One region of the Burkholderia stagnalis genome, then DNA from elsewhere that is predicted to be linked to it. Evidence: riboswitches for the same ligand, from Rfam matches in the RefSeq annotation. Region 1 holds a riboswitch; the other holds the start of a gene.
What was found. A riboswitch is a leader RNA that binds a small molecule or an ion and turns the genes downstream of it on or off. The one in region 1 is predicted to bind cobalamin.
Positions count from the first base shown of each region.

Region 2: it holds a riboswitch for cobalamin, as region 1 does, so the genes downstream of both, ABFO07_RS21245 (CbtB domain-containing protein) here and ABFO07_RS10670 (HoxN/HupN/NixA family nickel/cobalt transporter) in region 1, are expected to answer to the same signal.

Region 1 covers NZ_CP156685.1:2,292,980-2,298,482, reverse strand. Annotated here, with positions in the region: gene cobO (cob(I)yrinic acid a,c-diamide adenosyltransferase) at 1-445, opposite strand, end outside; gene ABFO07_RS10680 (cobalamin biosynthesis protein) at 474-848, opposite strand; gene cobA (uroporphyrinogen-III C-methyltransferase) at 848-1,615, opposite strand; cobalamin riboswitch at 1,805-2,045, opposite strand; cobalamin riboswitch at 2,341-2,607, shown strand; gene ABFO07_RS10670 (HoxN/HupN/NixA family nickel/cobalt transporter) at 2,792-3,850, shown strand; gene cobW (cobalamin biosynthesis protein CobW) at 3,877-4,956, shown strand; gene cobN (cobaltochelatase subunit CobN) at 4,963-5,503, shown strand, end outside.
Region 2 covers NZ_CP156686.1:983,338-988,840, forward strand. Annotated here, with positions in the region: gene ABFO07_RS21220 (enoyl-CoA hydratase-related protein) at 1-628, shown strand, start outside; gene ABFO07_RS21225 (MarC family protein) at 753-1,424, shown strand; gene ABFO07_RS21230 (CPBP family intramembrane glutamic endopeptidase) at 1,444-2,310, opposite strand; gene ABFO07_RS21235 (VC0807 family protein) at 2,409-3,065, opposite strand; gene ABFO07_RS21240 (histidine phosphatase family protein) at 3,126-3,758, opposite strand; cobalamin riboswitch at 3,734-3,875, shown strand; gene ABFO07_RS21245 (CbtB domain-containing protein) at 3,923-4,132, shown strand; gene ABFO07_RS21250 (CbtA family protein) at 4,145-4,870, shown strand; gene ABFO07_RS21255 (2,3-butanediol dehydrogenase) at 4,934-5,503, opposite strand, start outside.

The DNA.
Region 1 (5,503 bases):
TCGCGAGCACTTCGTCGAGCGGCAGGTATTCGTACTTCAGCACGGTGTTCAGCTCGTCGAGGATCACCATCTGGTAATCGCCGCTCTCGATCATCCGGCGCGCCTCGTCCCAGCCCTTGCGGGCGGTCGCGATGTCGGCGTCGCGGTTCTGCGTGTTCCACGTATAGCCGTCGCCCATCGTCACGAAATCGCAGTGCGCGACCGCGCCGAGGAAATCGCGCTCGGACGTGTGCAGCGCGCCCTTGATGAACTGCACGACGCCGAGCCGCATGCCGTGGCCGAGCACGCGCACGGCCATGCCGAACGCGGCGGTGCTCTTGCCCTTGCCGTTGCCCGTGTGGACCATCAGCAGGCCCTTCTCGTTGACGGCGGCGGCCTGCTTCTTCTCGTGGCCGGCGCGGCGCCGTTCGGTCATCCGCAGATGCGCGTCGGGATCGGTTTTCATCGGGATTCGTCCTGTCGATAAAAGGAGGTCAAAGCGGGCCGGCGAACGCGACCGTCACGCCGCCCCGTGCGAATTTCGGGCCGAGCAGCCGGCCGCGCGGCGCGGCGAGCCGCGCACAGGGCTCGGCGACACCGGCCACGCCGAAGCGGGCGAGGGCGGCGGCCGACGGTGCGCTGGCGGCCAGTTCGGGATGCGCGGCGAGCTGTGCGGCGTCGAACGCGACGAGCGGCCAGCCGCGCCGCGCGCACAGCGTGCGCAGCGCGCGTGCGCGGGATTTGTCGACGAGCGTCGCGACGACGGCCGGCCGCGCGTGCGGGTGATGCGCGAGCGCCGCGCGAATCGCGGCGTCGAGCTGCGCGGCGCTCACGCCCGCGCGAAAGCCGAGGCCGAGGGCGACCTGCATCACGTGCGCGCCGGCGGCGGAGCGGCGCCGGCCAGCGCGGCCTGCACCGCGGGATCGGCGGCCAGCGCGGCGACGCGGCCGATCACGACGATCGCCGGCGAGCCGATGCCGGCCGCGCCGACGGTGTCGACCAGCGTCGCGAGCGTCGCCAGCGCGTGACGCTGCCCGGGCCGCGTCGCCGATTCGATCGCCGCGCACGGCGTGTCGTCCGGCAGGCCGCCCGCGCGCAGCGCGGCGGCGATCGCGCCGAGCCGGCGGATGCCCATGTAGATCACGAGTGTCATGCGGGTCGCGGCGAGCGCGTGCCAGTCCGGTTCGTCGTCGCCCGCGCCGTGGCCGGTGACGAAGATCACGCCCTGCGCATCGCCGCGATGCGTGACCGGGATGCCGAGCGCGGCCGGCGCGGCGATGCCGGCGGTGATGCCGCTCACGACCTCGACCGGAAAGCCCGCCGCGCCGAGCGCGATCAGCTCCTCGCCGCCGCGGCCGAACACGAACGGGTCGCCGCCTTTCAGGCGCGCGACGCTGCGGCCTGCGCGCAGGTGCGCGAGCATCGCGGCGATGATCGCTTCCTGCGGCGTCGACGCGTGGCCGCCGCGCTTGCCGACGTGTTCGACGATTGCGTCGGCGCGCGCATGCTGCAGCACGTCCGGGTTCACGAGATCGTCGACGAGCAACACGTCGGCCGCGCCGATCGCGCGCACCGCCTTGAGCGTCAGCAGGTCCGCGTCGCCGGGGCCGGCGCCGACCAGCCAGGCGCGGCTCATCGCGCGCGGCACGGCGCGAGCCGTGACGAAGCGGTGGCGTGCGGCGAACGGAGGGCGCGAAGCCGGCCTGCGAGGATGCGATGCATAGCGGAATGAACGGGGCCCGCTCGACGCGGGCATAAGCGCATGATAGGCGCACGGTCAGCGCACGCAGTCCGTCCCCCGCGGACCGGGCGTTCGCGAGCGTCGTGCTCGCCCCTTGCGTCGGCCGGTATCCGGGCTGGCCGCTTGCCAGGCCGCGGCCTTCCCACCCGGCGCTGGCGGGCAGTGGCATCGTGGGCGGCATGGGCGTGCGCGCTCGGGGCGCGTCACGCGGGCGGCGTACCGTTGCGGGGACAGCACAGGCCGGGCGGTCGCGCCGCCTCCTGTTTCCCGTTTAACTGCGCCCGCCGGAGGGTGGGCGCGAGCACCGAACGCGGCGCATACGATAGCACAGCGTGCCATTGGCCCGGAGGGCCGGCCGATTGAGCCCGCATTCGATCGAGATCGATCCGGCAGCCGATGCATTGCGCGGCCGCAAATTGGTTTGCGATCATCCGCCTGACGTCACGAGCAAGGCCTGGATTGCCGACTGCCGGACGCATGCGGCGGAGGGGACGCATACCAACATCGGCTTGCCCCGCACGGACGGGGCTGCGCAAGGCGATCGCGGAGGGGGCGGCGCGCGCGGCGTGAGCGTTCCGGCCGGCCCGCCGTCTCGCCTTGACGCTCCCGCCCGCGACGCCTACACTCGCACGCGTTTCGGTGCTCGCGCGCGCCTTCCCGGCGCGCGCAGTTAAACGGGAAACAGGACGCTCGGCTGCCCCGCAGCCATGCCAACCTGTGCTGCCCCCGCAACGGTAAGCGAACGCCTTGCGCCACGCGCAAGGCAGCGCCGCTTCGCCGCATGCCTGCTGCGCATGCGGACGACCGCCACTGGATGCGTCGCGCGTCCGGGAAGGCGAAGCGGCGTGTTCGTCAGCCCGGATACCGGCCGAGACGAGGGGTTCAGCGCCGCGGGGATGCGGCGCATCGTCCACGGCCGCCGCCGCAGCGCGTCCGGTATCCGAGCGTGTTCCGCATTCCGGCCCGCCGCGCGCTTCGCGCCGGCCCGGCATCCGGCAGCGCGCGCGGGCCCGAGCGTATGGCGCCGGCCGTGTTGGCATTCACCATGTCGACCGTTCGCCAGGGAGCACCATGCTCGACTCGTTCTTCCGCCTGTTCAACGACAGCCCGTCCGGCCTGCGCGGCAAAATCGTCGCGATCTATGCGCTGCTCATTGCGTTCAACGCCGGCGCGTGGATCTGGGCTTTCGTCGCGTTCCACGACCAGCCCGTGCTGCTCGGCACCGCGCTGCTCGCGTACGTGTTCGGCCTGCGCCACGCGGTCGACGCCGACCACATCGCCGCCATCGACAACGTCACCCGCAAGCTGATGCAGGAAGGCCGCAGCCCGCTCGGCGCGGGCCTGTTCTTCTCGCTCGGCCATTCGACGGTGGTGATCGTGATGTCCGTCGCGGTCGCGCTCACCGCCGCGTCGCTGTCGCGCTTCGAAAGCATGAAGGCGTGGGGCGGCGTGATCAGCACCAGCGTGTCGGCGTTCTTCCTGCTGGTGCTCGCGGCCGCGAACCTGCTGATCCTGATTTCCGTGTACCGGACGTTCCGCGCCGCGCGGCGCGGCGAAGCGATCGTCGAGGCGGACCTCGACATGCTGCTGAACCAGCGCGGCGTGCTCGCGCGGCTGTTCCGGCCGCTGTTCCGCCTCGTGTCGCGCAGCTGGCACCTGTATCCGGTCGGCTTCCTGTTCGGCTTCGGCTTCGACACCGCGACCGAGATCGCGCTGTTCGGCATCTCGGCCACGCAGGTGCAGGGCGGCCTGTCGTTCTGGTCGGTGATGGTCCTGCCCGCGCTGTTTACGGCCGGCATGACGCTCGTCGATACGACCGACGGCATCCTGATGATGGGCGCGTACCGCTGGGCGTACGTGCGGCCGATCCGCAAGATCTACTACAACATGACGATCACGTTCGTATCGGTGCTGGTCGCCGCGCTGATCGGCGGCATCGAGGTACTCGCGCTGCTCGCCGACAAGCTGTCGCTGCAGGGCCCCGTGTGGGACTTCGCCGCGATGGTCGCGTCGCACTTCGGCATGCTCGGCTACGTGGTGATCGGCCTGTTCCTCGCGTGCTGGCTCGTGTCGGCCGCGATCTACCGCATGAAGCGCTACGACGAGATCGACGTGACGATCTCCGCCTGACTCCCTTTTACGACACAGGACATTCCATGACCATGCGCAAGCTGCCCGTCACCATCGTCACGGGCTTTCTCGGCAGCGGCAAGACGACGCTGATGCGCCACATCCTGCAACACGCGCAGGGCCGCCGCATCGCGGTGATCGTCAACGAGTTCGGCGAGCTCGGCATCGACGGCGAAATCCTCAAGGGCTGCGGGATCGGCTGCGACGACGGCGAGGGCGAAGCGTCCGGCCAGCTCTACGAACTCGCGAACGGCTGCCTGTGCTGCACCGTGCAGGAGGAGTTCTACCCGGTGATGGAAGCGCTCGTCGAGCGCCGCGCCGACATCGACCACGTGCTGATCGAGACGTCCGGCCTCGCGCTGCCGAAGCCGCTCGTGCAGGCGTTCAACTGGCCGACGATCCGCAACAGCTTCACGGTCGATGCGGTCGTGACCGTCGTCGACGGGCCGGCCACCGCGAGCGGGCAGTTCGCCGAGAACCCGCAGGCGGTCGACGCGCAGCGCCGCGCCGACCCGAACCTCGACCACGAATCGCCGCTGCACGAGCTGTTCGCCGACCAGCTGTCGTCCGCCGATCTCGTGATCGTCAACAAGGCCGACCTCGTCGACGCTGCGCAGCTCGCGCAGGTCGAGGCGGCGATCCGCGAGGAGATCCCGCCGCAGGTGAAGATCGTGCGCGCCGAGCGCGGCGAGCTCGATCTCGCGATGCTGCTCGGGCTCGAATCGGCGTCCGAGGAAACCATCCACCTGCGCCACGACCACCACGGCTCGGCCGACGACGAGGATCACGACCACCATCACGACGATTTCGATTCGGTGGTCGTCAGCGGCGACGCGGGTTCGCGGGATGCGACGATCGCCGCGCTCAAGCGCGTCGTCGAAACCCACACGATCTATCGCGCGAAGGGCTTCGCCGCGCTGCCGGACGCGCCGATGCGGCTCGTGATCCAGGGCGTCGGCCGCCGTTTCGACAGCTACTTCGACCGCCGCTGGCAGGACGGCGAAGCGCGCGCGAGCCGCTTCGTGCTGATCGGCGAGGATCTCGACGCGGCCGAGCTGCAGCGCGCGTTCGATGCGGCGCTCGCGGCCGAGCTGCAACAGGCGTAACCCGCGATGCATCTGCTGCGCACCACGCCGGGCGGCTTCGTCGACGATACGCAGGGCGTCGTCCGGATCGACCAGCGGCCCGCCGAGATCGTGATCCTGAGCTCGGCGGATACGACGCTGTCGCTCCTCGCGAGCGTCGTGCCGCGCTTGGCCGGTGGCTTTCCGAGCGTGCGGCTCGCGAACGTGACGTTCCTGCGCCAGCCGGCGTCGGTCGATTTCTACGTCGACGACGTGCTGAAGCACGCGAAGGCGGTCGTGATCGACCACCTCGGCGGCGAGGCATATTGGCCGTACGGGATCGAGCAGGCGGTGTCGCTCGCGTCGCGGCAGAAGCAGCGGCTTGCGATGTTCTCGGGCGACCTGCAGGAAGACCCGAACCTGATCGCGAAGAGCACGGTCGACCCCGCGCTGTGCCGGATGTGGTGGCGCTACCTGCGCGAGGGCGGCGCGCACAACGCCGAGGCGCTGTTGCGCAGCATCGCGTTTCACACGCTCGGTTTCGGCGACGAGCCGGAGCCGCCGCGCCCGCTGCCGGCCGCCGCGCTGT
Region 2 (5,503 bases), on a different replicon from region 1:
GGACGGCCGCGCGTTCTGCGCGGGCGCCGATCTGCAATGGATGCAGCGCGCGAGCGCGAACGACGCGGCCGCGAACCTGCGCGACGCGGAACGCTTCGCGGCGATGATGCGCGCGATCCGGCAGTGCCCGAAACCGACGGTCGCGCGCGTGCAGGGCCACGCGTTCGGCGGCGGCGTGGGCCTGTGCGCCGCGTGCGACATCGTGATCGCGAGCGAGCATGCGCGCTTCGCCGTCAGCGAGGCGCGCTTCGGCATCCTGCCGGCCGTGATCGGCCCGTATCTGGTCGAGGCGGTGGGCCAGCGCCAGGCGCGCCGGCTCGCGCTGACCGCGACCCAGCTCACCGCGCGCGAGGCGGTCGAGATCGGGCTGATTCATCAGGCGGTGCCGCTCGACGCGCTCGACGACGCGCTCGGCAAGACGCTCGCGGAGCTGGGCCGCAACGGCTCGAACGCGCTGATGGAGATCAAGCGCTTCTTCGACGCGATCGGCGAGTATCCGCCGTCCGATGCGCGCGCGACGTTCACCGCGCAGACGATCTCGCGCGTGCGCGCGACGGCCGAGGCGAAGGAGGGCTTCGCGGCGTTCTTCGCGAAGCGGCCGCCGGCCTGGGAGGCCGGCGACGCGTAAGCTGCGCCGGGCGGCGCGGGCGGGCGTGTCGTCCGTCCCGCCCGTCCCGCAAACGGAAAGGCTTGCTCTACAATGCGTGACCCCCGGCACGCCCGCCGGTTATGCCTTGACCGTTCCCTGCCCGATGATCGTCAACCGCCTTATCTCCGAGATCCTGTTCGGCTTCACCGGCCTGATGGGCATCATCAATCCGATCGGCATCGCGTTCCTGTTCCTCGAACGCACCGAATCGCTGACCGAGCACGAGCGCGACATGCTCGCGAAGAAGGTCGCGTTCAACTCGTTCATCGTGTTGATGGTCGCGTTCTTCGCCGGCACGCCGGTGCTGCATTTCTTCGGGATCTCGATGGAAGCGCTGCGCATCGGCGGCGGCTTCGCGGTGGCCGTGTCGGGCTGGCGGATGCTGAACGAGCCGGACGTGCCGGGCGGCGGCGACACGCCCGTCAAGCCGATCGACGCGAACGCGATCATGACGCGCGCATTCTTCCCGCTGACCATGCCGCTGACGACCGGCCCCGGCTCGATCGCGACCGCGATCGCGCTGAACGCGAACCGCACGCACAAGCTGTCGGAATTCATGCTGTCGAGCATCGTGTCGCTGGCCGTGTCCGCGCTCGTCGCGGTGGTGATCTGGCAGACCTACAGCCGCTCCGCGTTCCTCGCGCGCTATCTCGGCACCGAAGGCACCAAGGTTGCGATGCGCGTGTCCGCGTTCCTGCTGCTGTGCATCGGCGTGCAGATCATGCTGACCGGCTTCTCCGAATTCCTGCAGCCGATCGCCGACCAGATCAAGTAAGCCCGCCATCGGCCGCGCATCAGCGCGCGGCAGCCAGCATCGGGTAGGTGAACAGGCCGAAGTGGATTGCGTTCAGCCCGGCGTGCGCGAGCGCGGCCGCGAACAGGCCGCCGCGGCGGAACGCGAGGCCGTAGCCGACGCCGGCCACCGTGCCGAGCACGATCCACGGCCAGCCGCCCGCCGCGTGCGCGGCGCCGAACAGCACCGCGGCCACCGCGAGCGCCGCCCACGGCCCCCACGCGAACCCCGCCAGCACCCGCGTCAGCCCGCCCTGCACGTAGCCGCGAAACAGCGCCTCCTCGGCGAGCGTCACGAGCAGCAGGTTGTTCGCGAGCCACAGCCAGCCGGCCGCCGGCCACTTCGGCGCCCAGCCGACCATGCCGAATGCGGTGGCGCCGGCGAGGCACGCCGCGGACGTCGCGAGCGCGGCGACGACGCCCGTGCGCCACGCGCGCGACAGCGCGATGCGCGGATGAACCCACGGCAGCACCCACAGCAGCCACAGGCCGACGAGCGGCTTGTCGAGATTCAGGTACATCGTGAACGGCGCGGCGTCGGGCGTGAAGCGGGTCGGCTCGATCACGCGCGGGTTATGGAAGCCGGGGAGCAGGTGCAGGCTCAGCGCGACCGCGACGGCGATGAATACGACATGCGCGGCGACGCGCACCGCGGGCGGGCGCGCCGCGGACACGCCCCACGCGGCCAGCGCGAGCACCGCAAACGGCACCAGCGCGAGCGGCGCGAGCTGGCCGAGCGCGAGCGCGCCGGCATAGCCGACGGCCGCGAGCACCAGGCTGGCCATGCGCAGCGGGCGGCACCAGGCGAGCGCCGCGGCGGCGAACAGGGCGATCCAGGTCGCGATGAACGGGAGGGTCGTAACGGACATGAGCGGCGTATTGATCAGACAAGACGCCGCGCATCATACAGGACCGTCAGGTTCGGCCGCAGAATGGGGCGGGCCGGCGCATGCGCGCCGCGCGGCCGTCAGCGGCCGGCGGTTTCGGTGAAACCGTCGCGGTTCGGGATGTCGACGCTGCTGCGCTCGCGGATGCGCCGCCGGTACCAGAACGTCCAGACCAGCAGGCCGCCGAACACCGCATAGCCGGTGATCGGCGAAACGACCAGCACGCGCTCGACGGGCCAGTTCACCACCATCCAGCAGCGGAACAGCATTTCCAGGCTCATCCCGGCGCCCCAGACGAACGTCATCAGGCGCAGCGTCTGCCGCAGCACGGGCTGCTCGTCCCACGCGGATTCGAAGCGCGCGGCGCCGCCCGCCATGCCGCGGGCCACGGTGGCGCGCGTGAGATAGAAGATCAGCGGACGTTCGCGCACGAGCGACAGCAGGAACACGATGCCGATCGCGCCGGACGCGAGCGATTCGCGCATCAGCAGCGCGCGCGGGCTGCCGCCGAGCGCCATCGCGACGATCGACAGCGCGATGCCGAACAGCACGACGGCGCTCACCGCGTCGACGCGGCGCGTGCGGATGAATTCGACGATGGACCAGACGACCGGCGGAATCGCCGACGCGTACAGCGCGCCGACTTCGCCGACGTACGGATGGGCGATCCGGTACGCGACCCACGGCAGCAGCAGGTTGACGACGAGTTCGAGGAGCAGGCCGGCGCGCGGTTTCACGGGAGGTTCCATGAGACGGGTTCGGAAACTCGAATCAGATGCGATCGAGTATATCGGCATTCAATCGCCGCTTGCACGGGGCGGGAACCCGGATACGACCGACCATCCGTGCGCATCGCGCGCGAGCTCGACCGTCGACAGCGGCGCGACGTCCGCGCGCCACGCCGATTCCGGCGCAGCGCACGCCGCGTGCGCAAGCGCCGCGCGGATCACCGCGGCCGATGCGATCGCAACGACGTTGCCGGCCGGCAGCCGGTCGAGCCACGCGGCGACCCGGTGCCGCACCGCGTCGAACGATTCGCCGCCGTGCGGCGACGCGGCCGGATCGGTCAGCCACGCGTGGAGCTGCGCGGGCGCGTCGTGCGCGATGTCGGCGAGACGCCGGCCGCGCCACGCGCCGTAGTCGCAGTCGGCCAGCGCCGGCTCGATGGCCGCCGGCAGCGCCAGCGCGGCGGCGGTTTGCCGTGCGCAGCGTGCCGGGCCGCATAGCGCAGTCGCGCCGGGCGGATATTGCAACTGCGGCAACCGCGCGCGTGCATCGGCGACCTGCGCGAGTGCGTGCGCGTCCAGCGCGTCGTCGTCGGGGAACGTGCCCGTGCGCATGGCCTGCGTCGCGGCATGGGCGATCAGCAGCACCTGCGTACGCTGCGGCGACGGCGTGCGGCGCGACGCTTTCTGATCCGGAACGTTCACGCGTACAATCCCCCCGTTGCGAAGTGCGGAAGCCGGTGTGAATCCGGCGCGGTCGCGCCACTGTAATCGGTCGCCAACGTTTCCGAAAGCCAGACCTGCCTTCGTCGCCACTGTCATTCTTCAACCGTTCGTCGGGGCGCGCTTTCCCCCCTGGAGGTTTCATCATGAGCGACGCAGTTCTCAAGCCGGTTGTCGCACCGGCGCCCATTCCCGTCCGGGAACTCCTGCCGTGGGCCGTGTTCGGCGGCCTGCTCCTGTTGCTGGCGCTGTACTTCGTCGGCGCCGAAGAGGGCGCGACGTCGCTGATTCCCGGCATGTTCGTCCACGAGTTCGTTCACGACGGCCGCCATCTGCTCGGCTTTCCTTGCCACTGACAGGGGGCGTTCATGGTCGGAAAGCTGTTGGTACGCGGCATGCTCGCGGGCATTGCCGCGGGTCTGCTCACGTTCGGTTTCGCCAGGGTGGCCGGGGAGCCGCACGTCAGCCAGGCGATCGCGTTCGAAGAGAAGCATGGCGAAGCCCATTCGCACGGCGACGAGCCGGAAGCCGAACTCGTCAGCCGTGACACGCAGGCCGGCGTCGGCCTGCTGACCGCCGTCGTCACGTACGGGGCCGCGTTCGGCGGGCTGTTCGCACTGACGTTCGCGTATGCGTACGGGCGGGTCGGGAAGCTCGGCGCGCGGGCGTTGTCCGCATGGCTCGCGCTGGCCGCGTTCGTCGCGCTGGTCGTCGTGCCGAACCTCAAATACCCGGCCAATCCGCCGGCGGTCGGCGATCCGGAAACGATCGGCGTGCGCACGGGGCTGTTCTTCCTGATGATCGCGATCTCGATTGCCGCGATGGTGTTCTCGCTCGGCGTGCGCCGCCAGCTGGCCGCGCGCGTCGGCGAATGGAACGCGTCGATCGGCGGCGGGCTCGTGTTCGTCGTGCTGATCGCGCTCGTGCAGTTCGCGCTGCCGGACTTCAACGAAGTGCCCGACGGGTTCCCGGCCGCGTTGCTGTGGAAATTCCGCGTGGCCGCGATCGGCATGCAGGCCGTGATGTGGACGACGATCGGCCTGCTGTTCGGCGCGCTCGCCGAGCGCAGCGGGCTGGTCGGCTCGCGCGCGTAACGCGCCGCGCGATTGCGGCGGCGCGCCGGGGCCGGCGATGGGCGGCCGGCCCCGGCGCGCACGTCAGCCGGCCGTCGGCCGGACGATGATCTTCACGTTGCGGTCCTTGTGGTTGACCAGCTCCTCGAAGCCGCGCGACACGATGTCGCCGAGCGCGATCCGTCCGGTGATCAGCGGCTGCACGTCGATGCGGCCGTCCGCGATGAAGCGGATCACGTCCGCGAATTCGCCGTTGTACGCGAGCGAGCCGATCACTTCCTTCTCGGTCGACACGAGGTCGAAGAAGTTGAACGCGCCCGGTTCCTCGAAGATGCCGACCATCACGGCCTTGCCGGCCTTGCGGATCACGTCGATCGCGAGCTTCGCGGTCGCGGTGTGGCCGATGCACTCGAACGACACGTCCGCGCCGTAGCCGCCCGTCAGCGCCTTGACCTGCGCGAGCGCATCGGTTTCCTTCGGGTCGATCACCGCGCTCGCGCCTACCTCCAGCGCCTTCTGCTTGCGCGCCGCCGACATTTCCAGCGCGATTACGCGCCCGGCGCCGGCCGCCTTCGCGCACATGATCGTGCACAGGCCGATCGTGCCCGCGCCGACCACGACCACCGTCTGGCCGACGATGCTGCCGGCCTTCTT